Regions from separate parts of the Rhodoplanes sp. SY1 genome, predicted to be linked through region 1. Evidence: riboswitches for the same ligand, from Rfam matches in the RefSeq annotation. Region 1 holds a riboswitch; each other region holds the start of a gene.
The links. A riboswitch is a leader RNA that binds a small molecule or an ion and turns the genes downstream of it on or off. The one in region 1 is predicted to bind cobalamin.

Region 1 (4,125 bases):
AGGTCTTGGTCTTGATGAAGGGACGCGGATTCACGACCACGGTCAAGATGCGCTGGTAGAGCGCGTTGGCCGAGATCGGCTTGACCAGGAATTCCGTCACGCCGCAGTCGCGCGCCGCCATCACGCGCTTCTTCTCGGAATGGCCGGTCAGCATGATGATCGGCACGAACGGGTTGGCGTTGGCGCCCGGCTGGCGGATCATCTGGGTGAGCTCGAGCCCGTCGAAGATCGGCATCGCCCAGTCGGTGATCACGATGTCCGGAATGTTGTGCGTGAACGCCTCGAGGCCGGCGGCGCCGTCCTCGGCCTCGTAGACCTCGCGGGAGCCGAAGCCGTGCAGCAGCGTGCGCAGGATGCGACGCATGTGCGCGTTGTCGTCGATCAGAAGAAACCGCAGCCGGTTGAAGTCGATGCGGACCATGGCTCACGCGAGACTGACACGATGCCTGAAGGATCAGGCTCGATCCTGCCCGCGAAGCTTTAAGGAAGGGTTTAGGTTAACCGGGCGGGGGCGGACGCCATTCGGTTGTCGATATCAGAGCACGTCATTCCGGGGCGCCGCGCAGCGGCGAACCCGGAATCCAGCCCCGCAGTCCGTGCATGCCACTGGATTCCGGGTTCGCGCCTTGGGCGCGCCCCGGAATGACGGAGCTCGTCGCCTCAATGGCTGAACTGCTCGCGCAGGATGCGCTCGTCGAGATTGTGGCCGGGGTCGAACAGCATCAGCATCTCGATCGCGTGGTCCATGCGGATCTCGACGTGCTTGACCGAGCGCACCTCGTCGTGATCGGCGACGGCGGCGACCGGCCGCTTGTCGGCCTCCAGCACCTCGATCGTCACCACGGCGCTGTCGGGCAGGAGCGCGCCGCGCCAGCGCCGCGGCCGGAACGCGCTGATCGGGGTCAGTGCGAGCAGCGGCGAGCCGATCGGGATGATCGGTCCGCCGGTCGAAAGATTGTAGGCCGTCGAGCCGGCCGGCGTCGCCACCATGATGCCGTCGGCCGTGAGCTCGCGCAGCCGCATCTTGCCGTCCACCATCACGTCGAGCCGCGCCGCCTGGTAGGTCTGGCGGAACAGCGACACCTCGTTGATGGCGCGGTGCTCGTGGCCGCCTCCGTCGACGTCGAGGGCGCGCATCAGCAGCGGGTGGATCACGGTCGCCTCGGCGTCGTGCAGGCGCTCCTTCAGCCCGTGCTCGTGATACTCGTTCATCAGGAAGCCGACGGTGCCGCGATGCATGCCGTAGATCGGCTTGCCGGTGCTCATGAAGACGTGCAGGGTCTTGAGCATCAGGCCGTCGCCGCCGAGCGCGACGATGACGTCGGCCTCGTGCGGATCGACATTGCCGTAGCGCTGGGTCAACCGGGCGAGGGCCGCCGTCGCCTCGGGGGTCTGGCTCGCCACGAAGGCGATCCGCTCGATCTCGGCAGGCAGATGGGTCATGCGCGGCTCGTGCGGCGGATCGTTCGGTGGTTCGTGCGATACCGGCGCCGCACCGCCGCCGACGCGAAGGAGTGGCGATGGAACGGGTGGTGTTCGTCTATACGACCTTTCCGGGGCTTGTCGAGGCGGAGGAGACCGGACGCGCGCTGGTCGAGGCGCGGCTCGCCGCCTGCGTCAACATCCTGCCCGGCATGGTCTCGCTCTATCGCTGGGAGGGCGCGATCGAGCGCGGCGAGGAGGTCGTGATGCTGATCAAGACCCGGGCGTCGCGCGCCGAGGCGGTGCGGGCCGCCGTCAAGGCGCGCCATTCCTACACGACGCCGGCCATCCTGGTGCTGCCGATCGAGAGCGTCGACCAGGCCTATCTCGGCTGGCTCCTGGCGGAGACCAAGGCGGACGACGCCGAGGACTGAAGACCCGTGTTCCAGGATGCTCCGGACGCCGTCATTCCGGGGCGCACCGAAGGTGCGAACCCGGAATCCAGCGGGCGAATCCGAAGGACTTGGTTGGATTCCGGGTTCGTGCGCCTCACGGCACACGCCCCGGAATGACTCTTCCGGGTGTGGGCTTCGCGCAACACTTCTCCGGCTAATGCACTCGGGTCGGGGCCTGCACGATTGACGCGCGGGGCGCGGGCGACCGAAGGTGCGGGTGTGCTGGTTCCCGGCGGGCGACCGCCGGGAGGAAAGAGGGAACACGGAACGCGCCCCGCGAGGGTCGTGAAGCCGTGGCTGGACCCGCAACTGTGAGCGGCGAGCCGCATCCACCGTGGCCACTGGGAAACCGGGAAGGCCGGATGCAGCGACGACCCGCGAGCCAGGAGACCTGCCCGCACAGTCACCCAACCGGTGGGCGGGAAGCCCCATACGGAGCGGTCTTTCGCAGCGGTGACACCGTGACCGGCGCGGGGACCGCTATGCTCGTTCGTCTCGTGAAGCGTTTGGACACCGATCGGCCGGGACGGCCGGACGGGCGTCTTTCGCGTCGGCTCATGCAACGCGAACCGCATGACCCTTTCGCGAAGGACGACAGGAATGACCCACGACCATTCGAACCGCGCTAGGGCGGCCCGCGCCGCCGGCCTCGCCGTTCTGCTCGGCAGCACGGCGTTGCTCGGCAGCGCATTGCTGCTCGCCGGTGACGTGCAGGCCCAGCAGGCGCCGGCGACGACCGACACCGCGCTGCCCGACCTCTACGTCACCGCGACGCGCCTCGGCGGCGGCGCCGGCGGCGCGCTCGGAATCACGGGTGCGTCCACGACCGTGATCACGGCCGAGGAGATCGAGCGCTCGCCCGAGCAGACCATCCCGGGCATCCTGGCCCGCGAGCCCGGTGTCCAGGTCTCGAACCTCTACGGCGGCGTCAACGGGGCGCGCGCCACCGTCGACATCCGCGGCTTCGGCGCCACCGGCGCCCAGAACACGCTGATCCTGATCGACGGACGCCGCGTCGATCTGCCCGATCTGCAGACCTTCGACTGGGGCTCGGTGCCGATCAACGCGGTCGAGCGCATCGAGGTGACGCGCGGCAACTCCGGCGGCGTGCTGTACGGCGACGGCGCCGTCGGCGGCGTCATCAACATCGTCACCAAGAAGGCGACCGGACGGCCGAACGGCGCCCGCGCCGAGGTCGCCTACGGCTCGTTCAACCAGGTCGAGGGCAGGGGCACGGCCTTCGCGTCGAGCGGGCCGCACGCGCTGGCGCTCTATGCCAATGCGGTGCGCTCCGACGGCTATCGCGACAACGGCCAGTATCATCAGACCAACGCCGGCGGCGACTATCGCTACACCCGCGACTGGGGCAGCTTCTATCTGAACACGACGCTGAGCGACCAGGTGCTCGGGCTTCCGGCCGGCCGCCGCGTCGACCCGACGCTCGGCCTGAATCAGCTCGCGACCGACCGCCGCGGCACCAACACGCCGTGGGACTTCGCCAACCAGCAGCAGGCGACGGCGACCACCGGCGTGACCTACGACCTGACGCCGGGCGCCGAGCTGATCGTCGACGGCGGCGTGCGGGTCCGCAAGCAGCAGGCGGCCTATTTCCCGTCCTGCCTCGACACCTTCACGGGCGTCTACAACTCGGCCTGCCGGCAGCAGATCGGCTCCGCCTACGACACGTCCTATTTCGAGTCCTCGCTCGTCACCTCGTCGGTGACGCCGCGCCTCAAGGTCGACACGACGGCGTTCGGCCTGCCGCTGAAGTCGCTGAGCGGCGTCGACGTCTATCACACCGACTATTCGTCGCCGCGCGCCCTGACGGAGGGTGCGGCGCCGCTGCACCAGTACGATCTCGACCAGACCTCGCTCGCCGCCTACACGATGAACACGGTGACGCTGTTCTCCACGACCGACGTCTCGGTCGGCGGGCGCGTGCAGCGGACCTCGCTGTCGGCGCGCGATGCCGTGAACGCGGCGGCACCGGGCTATCTCTACTTCGGCTTTCCGACCGTCGTGCAGGCGAACCCGCTCGACGACACCCAGACCAACCGCGCCTGGCACATCGGCATCGAGCACCGCTTCAACCAGCAGCTCACGCTGTTCGGCCGTACCGCGCAGAGCTTCCGGGTGCCGAATGTCGACGAGCGCATCGGCAGCGCGCCCTACGGCATGCCGAGCAATTTCGCGCTGAAGACCCAGACCTCGCGCGACTGGGAGGCGGGCGTGAAGGTGACGGCCGGCC
Region 2 (4,125 bases), on a different contig from region 1:
GCTGCGGGCAGCAGCGCGACCGTGGACAGGAGAACGGCGTTCAGGGACATGCAGGCGATACGCATGGCGGGCCTCACGGCGAGGGCGATGGCGGAACGGGGCGGGGCGAGGGGAGGGGGCCGCGCGGGGCGGCCGGGCCCGATGGCATCCGGCGGCCGGGCGTCGCGGCCGGGGCGCCGCCGGACGGCGCAGTCTCGGGCACGTAGACGAAGGAGCCGTCCTTCAGCCGGTAGGCGATGCCGGCCCGCACGCCCTCGCCGCTGCCGATCTCCTGCGTCGACGTGTAGGTCTCGATCTTCTCGCCGTCCTTGACGACGATCTGCATGTCGGGCCGGCCCGGGTTCTTCACCGCGACGGCCGTCTCGGACGCGAACGGGTTGAGCGGGTTGACGGCGATGATCATCATCAGCGCGCCGATCATCACCAGGAACACGTCGACCAGGTTGACCACCGAGAGGATCGGGTCGAGCTCCTCGTCCTCTTCGAGAATGCGCAGCGTCATGGCCGGGCCTCGATCCGCCGCTTCACCGCGACCAGCTCCTCGGCGCACCAGCGCCGCCGCACCGAGGCGATCCAGAAGCACAAGCAGGCGGCGGCGAGCGCCAGCACCACGGCCGCAAAGGCCGAGCGCAGAAGCTCGCTCATCTGGGCGACGTCGTTGCGGGTGAGGGCGACGAGCGCCGGCCCCATCGGGATCAGCGTGGCGATCAGCCCGAGCATCGGCGTCACCCGGGTCGCCACCCGGATCAGCTCGAGCTGCTTCATGGCGGCGACGTCGAGCTCGTCGAGCGTCAGCGCCGGATCGTCCGCATAGCGCCGCGCCAGCGGGTAGCCGCCGCCGAGCGCCCCGAAGCCGCCGGCCGCGGGCGTGCGGAAGCCGCGGCGGCCGCGCCACCGCAAGGCCCATTGCACGACGAGCCGCCCGCTCTCGAACAGCGAGAGCAGGAACAGCGCCTGGATGGCGAGCTGGACGGGGGTCAGCAGCAGCTCGGAGAGCTGCGTAAAGAACGACATGGCACGACTCCGCGGGCGCTTTCCGACCGTCCGGCCCTTGGGTCTCCGACGGTCGGCGCCTCGATCCTGAATTAAATGTTATATCGTAACAATCTCGGCGCGATTGCAAGAGCGGATGAGCCCTGCCGGGTTAGCTCCCGGACGCTGTGATATTTCTGCATCGCGACCGGAGAGCCCGACCGGCTCTGTCTCGGCTTCGAAGGCTCCTGCTCGTCTCTCCGGACGCCGTGGAGCAGGCAATTCCTTCGCAGCTCGTCGCGCAGCCGCCCGTGCGCCTCGATGAGCAGCACCGAGGTGGCGCCCAGCTCGAAGAAGCTCTCAGTTGGCGGGATGTCGGCGCGGCCGAGCAGTCGGCCGAACACGGTGGCGATCCGGCGTTCCAGCAGCGACGCGGGTCCTGCCGACGGCGCCGCGGCGGCGAGCACCGGCAGGGCGCGGCGGTCGATCTTGCCGTTGACGGTGAGCGGCGGCGAGCTCGCCGGACTCGGCGTCCGCACACATCGTCTCCAGCTGTTCCGTCCGCGCGGATGCCGTGATGGCGCGCTGATCGCGACGGCCGGATCGGCGCGGTCGTGAGCCGTCGGTCTCGCAGTTCCGGAAAAGCCCGGCCTTGCACCCCGGCCGCCTTCGTGCTCATTTGAAGGCGTCTTCGGTGCCTCTCGTCGAGAGGTGAAACGGGAATGCGGTCCGGCGAACGTTCGTCACACGAGCGTCTCGCCAATGCCGCAGCTGCCCCCGCAACTGTAGACGGATCGTCGCCGATCGGAGCCACTGGGACGCCATCAGGCCATGTCCCGGGAAGGTGATCGGAGACCATGATCCGTGAGCCAGGAGACCGGCCGAAGACGCTGGTCCATTCCGTTCGACGGCGGGTCGAAAGGGGAGCGCTAATGATCATCGAATTCTGATTCCGCTTTTCACGTGATCGGTCCGCGCACGATCGGCATCGGGTCGGTCGGTGGCGCGAATGCCCGTGCGGCCTTGCCGTTCGAGCGAAGCCGATCGTCATCCGCATCCGCGGCGCATCGCGTCGGCGGGCGATGTCGCTTGCCGGCAGAACCTCTGCCGCGCATTTCGCGCTGGTGACGACGTCGCCGCTGCGCTCGCTGTTGCTCGGGCCTCGCATGCAGCCGAAGGACACCACCACCAACGAAGCCTTCAAGGGCTTCACCAACACGGCCTGTCCGTTCCTGCCCTGCCACACGGGCGTGCGCGGACAGTTCAACTGCCTGTTCTGCTACTGCCCCTTGATCGCTTACCGTTGTCCCGGTCCTTACAAGGTCTTTACCGATCGCAATGGGATCCGCCGCAAGGACTGCTCGGATTGCACCCTGCCGCACAACGGCTACGGCGGCGCCTGGAATTTCATCCAGAAGTGGCTCGAGCGGCCCGTGGTCTGGGACGGACACGAGCAGACGCGGCGTTATCAGATGAAGCCTCCTCGGACCAGATCATGACCATCGACGTCAATGCCCAGATCGCCGGCCTCGTCTCCCGCATCGCCTTCACGCCCGCCGCATTGCCGCTGCCGCGCCGCGCCCGCTCCTTGATGATCCAGGGCACCGCCTCGGATGTCGGGAAGAGCATGGTGGTGGCCGGCCTCTGCCGCGCTTTCACGCGCCGCGGCCTCGTGGTGCGGCCGTTCAAGGCGCAGAACATGAGCAACAACGCCGCCGTCGCGGCCGACAGCGATCTCCCCCCGGGACCGGATGGAGAAATCATCTACGGCGAGATCGGCCGGGCCCAGCATCTGCAGGCCCGCGCCTGCAAGGCGGCGCCGTCGATTCACATGAACCCGGTGCTGCTGAAGCCGCAGACCGACATCGGCTCGCAGGTCGTCCTGCGCGGGCGCGTGCTCGGCAACTGCCCGGCCCGCATCTATCACCGCATGCGCCACGGCATGATGCCGGCGATCCTCGACTCACTCGACCGGCTGCGCGCCGAGGCCGACCTGGTGCTGGTCGAGGGCGCCGGCTCGGGCGCGGAGATCTACCTGCGCCGCTCCGACATCACCAACATGCACCTCGCCGAGAAAGCCGACCTGCCGGTCGTGATTCTCTCCGACATCGACCGCGGCGGCACCATGGCGGCGCTCGTCGGCAGCCACGCGCTGCTCGATCCGGCCGACCGCGCCCGCGTGGTGGGATACATCGTCAACAAGTTCCGCGGCGACTTCTCGCTGTTCGATCCCGGCGTCAAGACCATCACGGCGCAGACCGGCTGGCCGTTCCTCGGCGTGTTGCGCTGGTTCCCGATCGCCGACCGGCTGCCGGCGGAGGACTCGCTCGCGCTGGAGCGCTCCGCCGAGTTCGGCGGACGGGGCCTCGTCGTCGCGGTGCCGCGGCTCTCGCGCATCGCCAATTTCGACGACCTCGATCCGCTCGCCGCCGAGCCGGGCGTCGCGCTGCGTTTCGTCCAGCCCGGCAATCCGATCCCGGTCGACACCGACGTGATCATTCTGCCCGGCTCGAAGGCGACACGCACGGATCTCGACGTGCTGCGCCGCGAGGGCTGGGACATCGACATTCTCGCTCATGCGCGCCGCGGTGGCCGCGTGATCGGCCTGTGCGCCGGCTTCCAGATGCTCGGCCGCGTGGTGCGCGACCCGCAGGGCATCGAGGGCGCGCCTGGCGAGACGGCCGGCCTCGGCCTGCTCGACGTCGAGACCGAGATCGGCGACGACAAGCGCCTCGTCGACATCGACGCGGTGGATCGCCTCAGCGGCTGTCGCGTCACCGGCTACGAGATGCACATGGGGCGCACCACGGGGCCGGGTCTGTCACGACCGTGGCTGATGCTGGACGACGGGGCAGGGCGCGCCCGGCCCGAGGGCGCCGTGTCGGCCGACGGCCGCGTCGCCGGCGCCTATGTGCACGGCCTGTTCGGCGCCGATGCGTTCCGCGGCCACTGGCTCCGGTCGGTCGGGGCGCAGGCGTCCGGTCTCGACTTCGCGCAGCGCACCGAGGCGGCCATCGAGGCGCTCGCCGACCACTGCGAGGAGAACCTCGATCTCGACGCGCTCCTCGCGCTCGCCCGCTGACTGCGGGTGTAGCGAGGGCTATGGCGGCCGATCGACGGATCGTTCCGACACTGCGGTCTCTGCATTCCGGA
Region 3 (4,125 bases), on a different contig from region 1:
ACATGGGAGGAGGGGAGCCGAGGCGCCCAGCCCGATGACCGTCGAGATCGATCGACTCCCCTCCCCCCATTCGCCCTTGCGAATGGCGGGGAGGGCTTTGGCGCGCGGAGCGCGCCGGGGGTGGGGGGAAAGCCACGCAGTCATGCGCCGATGTCCGAGCAGCAGCATCACACCGCCGACCATGGCACCACGACCGGCTGGTCGGCGGCGCCGCCGCGCCAGGCCGTGATGCGGAAGACGTCGGCGAGCGGGCCTTCGCCGAGCGCCGCCTCGGGCGCGCCGTCGATCACCAGGCGGCCAGCGGCGAGCACTAGCACGCGGTCGGCGAAGCGGGCCGCGAGGCCGAGATCGTGCGTCACGACGAGGACGAGCGCGCCGGCGCGCGCGGTGCGCTGCAGAAGGCCGAGCACCTCGAGCTGATAATAGGGATCGAGCGAGGCGACCGGCTCGTCGGCCAGCACCACGGGCGCCTCGACGGCCAGCATGCGGGCGAGCGCGACGCGGCTCTTCTCGCCGCCGGACAATGCGGTGACGGGACGGTCGGCGAGCGCGTCGAGATCGGCGATCCGCATGGCGCGGGCCACCGCCTCGGCGTCGCCGCGCGACAGTCGCGCCGGATCGACGGCGCCGTGCGGATAACGACCGAGCGCGACCACGTCGCGCACCGGCAGCGGCCAGTGCACCACGTGCCCCTGCGGCAGGTACGCGAACCTTTTCGCTCTCTCACGTGGCGCCAGCGACGCCACGGCCTCGCCGCCGACCGTCAGCTCCCCGCGCGAGGCCACGAGGCCGGCGAGCCCGCGCAACAGCGTCGTCTTGCCGGCACCGTTGGGGCCGACCAGGGCGACGAGCTGTCCGCGCGGCAACGCCACCGACAGGGTCGTGATCACGTCGCGTCCGCCGACCGCGACCGTCAGTTCCTCGGCGACCAGATAGGGCGCGGTCACGACACGCCTCCGCCGAGCGAGCGCCGCTCGCGCACGATCAGCCACAGGAAGAACGGCACGCCGATCAGCGCGGTGAGCACGCCGACCCGCACGCTGGTGGTGGCCGGCAGCAGCCGCACCGCGATGTCGGCGGCGGTGAGCAGCGCGGCGCCCAGCAGCGCGCTGGGCACCAGCAGGCGGGCCGGATCGGGGCCGACCAGCGGGCGGGCGAGATGCGGCCCGACGAGGCCGATGAAGCCGATCGTGCCCGACACCGCGACCGAGCCGCCGACCCCGAGCGCCACGCCGAGAATCACGAGAAGCCGCGTGCGGGCGACGTCGACACCGAGGCTCGCGGCCGTCTCCTCGCCGAGGCTCAGCACCCGGAAGGCGTGGCGCTGCGACAGCAGGAGCGCGCCGCCGGCGAGCACGAAGGGCAGCGCCAGTGCCACGTGGCGCATGCTGCGGTCCTCCAGCGAGCCGAGCAGCCAGAACGAGATCTCCAACGCCGCGAACGGATTTTTCGCCAGATTCATGGTCAGCGCCGTGCCGGCCCCGGCCAGCGCGGAGAGCGCGAGCCCGGCGAGGATCAGCAGCAGCAGGCTCGCATTGCGGCCGGCGACGGCCAGCAGCACGAACACCGAGACGAAGGCGGCCGCGATGGCGGCGAGCGGCAGCGCGAAGGAGAGCACGTCGGCGAGCCCGGTGGCGATCACCAGCACGGCCCCGAAGGCCGCCGCCTGGGGCGCACCGAACAGCTCCGGCGCGGCGAGCGGGTTGCGCAGCAACCCCTGCAGGGCGGCGCCGGCGAGGCCCAGCACGGCGCCGACCGCGACGCCGAGGATCGCCCGCGGCAGCCGGATCTCCTGGACGATGATGCGGCTCTCCTCGCTGCCGCCGCCGAACAGCGCGGTCGCGACCTCGGTGGGCGACAGCCGCACCGAGCCGAGACCGAGCGACAGCAGCACCAGCACGGCGACCAGCGCCGACAGCGTGAGGATCACCAATGCCCGACGGCGGGATGCGTCGCGGGCGGTGTTTTCACGTACCATGTCGCGCGAGCGGTCCCGCTGCGCGAGCGGGTCGGCGACGGCGGAGCGGGCCGCGGCGGACAGCTTCAAGGGGAATCCTCCGTCGACCCACCGTCGACCGAACGTGCCTGTCGCCGGCCGGTCTCCTGGCTCGCGGATCAGGTCTCGTCCGCCTTCCCGGCCGCAGCGGCCAGTGGCGTTCGGACGAGGAGCTCCGCTCACAGTTGCGGGGGCAGCCGCGGTTTCGAACGTGTCCGGATCGGAGGACGTCCTTACCGTGTTCCCGTTTCACCTCCGGGTGGAGGCACCGACGACATCGGCGTTAAACCACGGCGGGTTGCCCGGCACAAGAACGGCTCGATGCAGGCTGGCGGCACCGGGAGGGTTCCCTCTCCCCGCGCGCAGGGAGAGGTTGGCTCGCCGCGCAGCGGCGAGACGGGTGAGGGGGCGCTTCCGCAAAGCAGAGACTCGCGGCGACGCCCCCTCACCCGACATCCGCGCTGGGCGCGCGAATGTCGACCTCTCCCCGCACGCGGGGAGAGGTAACGACGCGGCGAACGTCGGACGGCGAGTAGTCCTCTGCGCCTACACCCGCGCCGGCATGGCGACGCGGCGGCCGGCCGCCTCGGGGCGGGGCAGCATGGCGTGCGAGGCCTTCATCTCGGCGAGGCGGGCGGCGATCAGGGGCGGGGCCGGGGCGGCGCGGGCCGCGTCCATGTCGACGTGCAGGGCCATCACCTCCAGGGTGGCGGCCATCCAGCCTTCGTCGGCGTGGAAAAGCTGCTCGAAATAGTGCAGCCGCTTGGCGTCGTGGTCGAGGAGCTGGAAGGTTGCGCGCACCGCGTCGGAGGCCTTCAGCTCCCGCAGGTAGCGCACGTGGGTCTCGGCCGTGTAATACGAATGGCGCTGCCGGTCGACATAGTCGGTGCCGGCGCCGATCAGCGCCAGGACCTCGTCGGCGGCGCGATCGAACAGCACGTTGTAATAGGCCATGTTGAGGTGGCCGTTGTAGTCGATCCAGTCCGGCTCGACCCGCATGACGGACGAGACGAACGGAGCGAAGAACACCGGCTTCAGGTCGGCATGGTCGAGCATGATGTTCATAAATCCAGTATGGCAGCGAATCATGACGAAGTCGCGAGCCCGTGTCCGCTTTGCGACGCTGCACCGCACACCCGAAAAGGCGTTTGACCGTCCATGACTTCGCTTGCCCACCCGGCCGCGGCGCCGGCTTCGGTCCGGCCGTCGCGTTCCGCCGTCGAGTCCGTGATCGCCACGCTGGCGCAGGAATTCGGCCCGAGCCTCCTCACCACGGCGGCGGCCACCCGCGAGCAGCACGGCAACATGGCGAGCTGGCTGCCCAGCGAGGCGCCCGATGCCGTCGTGTTTCCGCAATGCACGGCCGATGTTCAAAAGATCGTGCGCATCTGCGCGGCCGCCGGCGTTCCGATCGTCCCGTTCGGCACCGGCACGTCGCTGGAAGGCCAGGTCAACGCGCCGTTCGGCGGCATCTGCGTCGACACCCGCGACATGAACAAGGTGCTGGCCGTCCATGCCGAGGATCTCGACGTGGTGGTCGAGCCCGGCGTCACCCGCAAGCAGCTCAACGAGTATCTGCGCGACCAGGGCCTCTTCTTCCCGCTCGATCCCGGCGCCGACGCGGCGCTCGGCGGCATGGCGGCGACCCGCTGCTCGGGCACCAACGCGGTGCGCTACGGCACCATGAAGGACGTCACCCTCGCCCTGAAGGTGGTGCTGGCCAACGGGGAGCTGATGACCACCGGCACGCGGGCCAAGAAGTCGGCCGCCGGCTACGACCTCACCCGGCTGTTCGTCGGCTCGGAGGGAACGCTCGGCATCATCACCGAGCTGACCCTGAAGCTGCACGGCATCCCGGAGGCGATCGCCGGCGGCATCTGCCCGTTCCCGACCGTCGAGGCGGCCTGCAACACAGTGATCACGACGATCCAGACCGGCATCCCGGTCGCCCGCATCGAGCTGCTCGATCAGCTCCAGGTGAAGGCCGTCAACGCCTACTCGAAGCTCGACCTGCCGGAGGTCCCGCTGCTGCTGGTCGAGTTCCACGGCAGCGAGGCCGGCGTCGCCGAGCAGGCGGCGCAGTTCGGCGACATCGCGCAGGAGCACGGCGGCGGGCCGTTCGACTGGGC

Region 2: it holds a riboswitch for cobalamin, as region 1 does, so the genes downstream of both, ABTU92_RS03405 (cysteine-rich small domain-containing protein) here and ABTU92_RS16855 (TonB-dependent receptor) in region 1, are expected to answer to the same signal.
Region 3: it holds a riboswitch for cobalamin, as region 1 does, so the genes downstream of both, ABTU92_RS17990 (FecCD family ABC transporter permease) here and ABTU92_RS16855 (TonB-dependent receptor) in region 1, are expected to answer to the same signal.

What each region holds. Positions count from the first base shown of each region.
Region 1 is NZ_JBEOMB010000061.1:7,580-11,704, forward strand. Features, by position in the region: gene ABTU92_RS16840 (response regulator) at 1-421, opposite strand, end outside; gene ABTU92_RS16845 (NAD kinase) at 661-1,443, opposite strand; gene cutA (divalent-cation tolerance protein CutA) at 1,521-1,856, shown strand; cobalamin riboswitch at 2,084-2,291, shown strand; gene ABTU92_RS16855 (TonB-dependent receptor) at 2,478-4,125, shown strand, end outside.
Region 2 is NZ_JBEOMB010000009.1:30,660-34,784, reverse strand. Features, by position in the region: gene ABTU92_RS03425 (TonB-dependent receptor family protein) at 1-65, opposite strand, end outside; gene ABTU92_RS03420 (DUF2149 domain-containing protein) at 74-502, opposite strand; gene ABTU92_RS03415 (MotA/TolQ/ExbB proton channel family protein) at 499-1,014, opposite strand; gene ABTU92_RS03410 (phosphopantetheine-binding protein) at 1,086-1,511, opposite strand; cobalamin riboswitch at 1,648-1,873, shown strand; gene ABTU92_RS03405 (cysteine-rich small domain-containing protein) at 2,055-2,471, shown strand; gene ABTU92_RS03400 (cobyric acid synthase) at 2,468-4,054, shown strand.
Region 3 is NZ_JBEOMB010000064.1:112,456-116,580, forward strand. Features, by position in the region: gene ABTU92_RS17985 (ABC transporter ATP-binding protein) at 168-947, opposite strand; gene ABTU92_RS17990 (FecCD family ABC transporter permease) at 944-1,978, opposite strand; cobalamin riboswitch at 2,076-2,284, opposite strand; gene ABTU92_RS17995 (thioesterase family protein) at 2,543-3,052, opposite strand; gene ABTU92_RS18000 (FAD-linked oxidase C-terminal domain-containing protein) at 3,155-4,125, shown strand, end outside.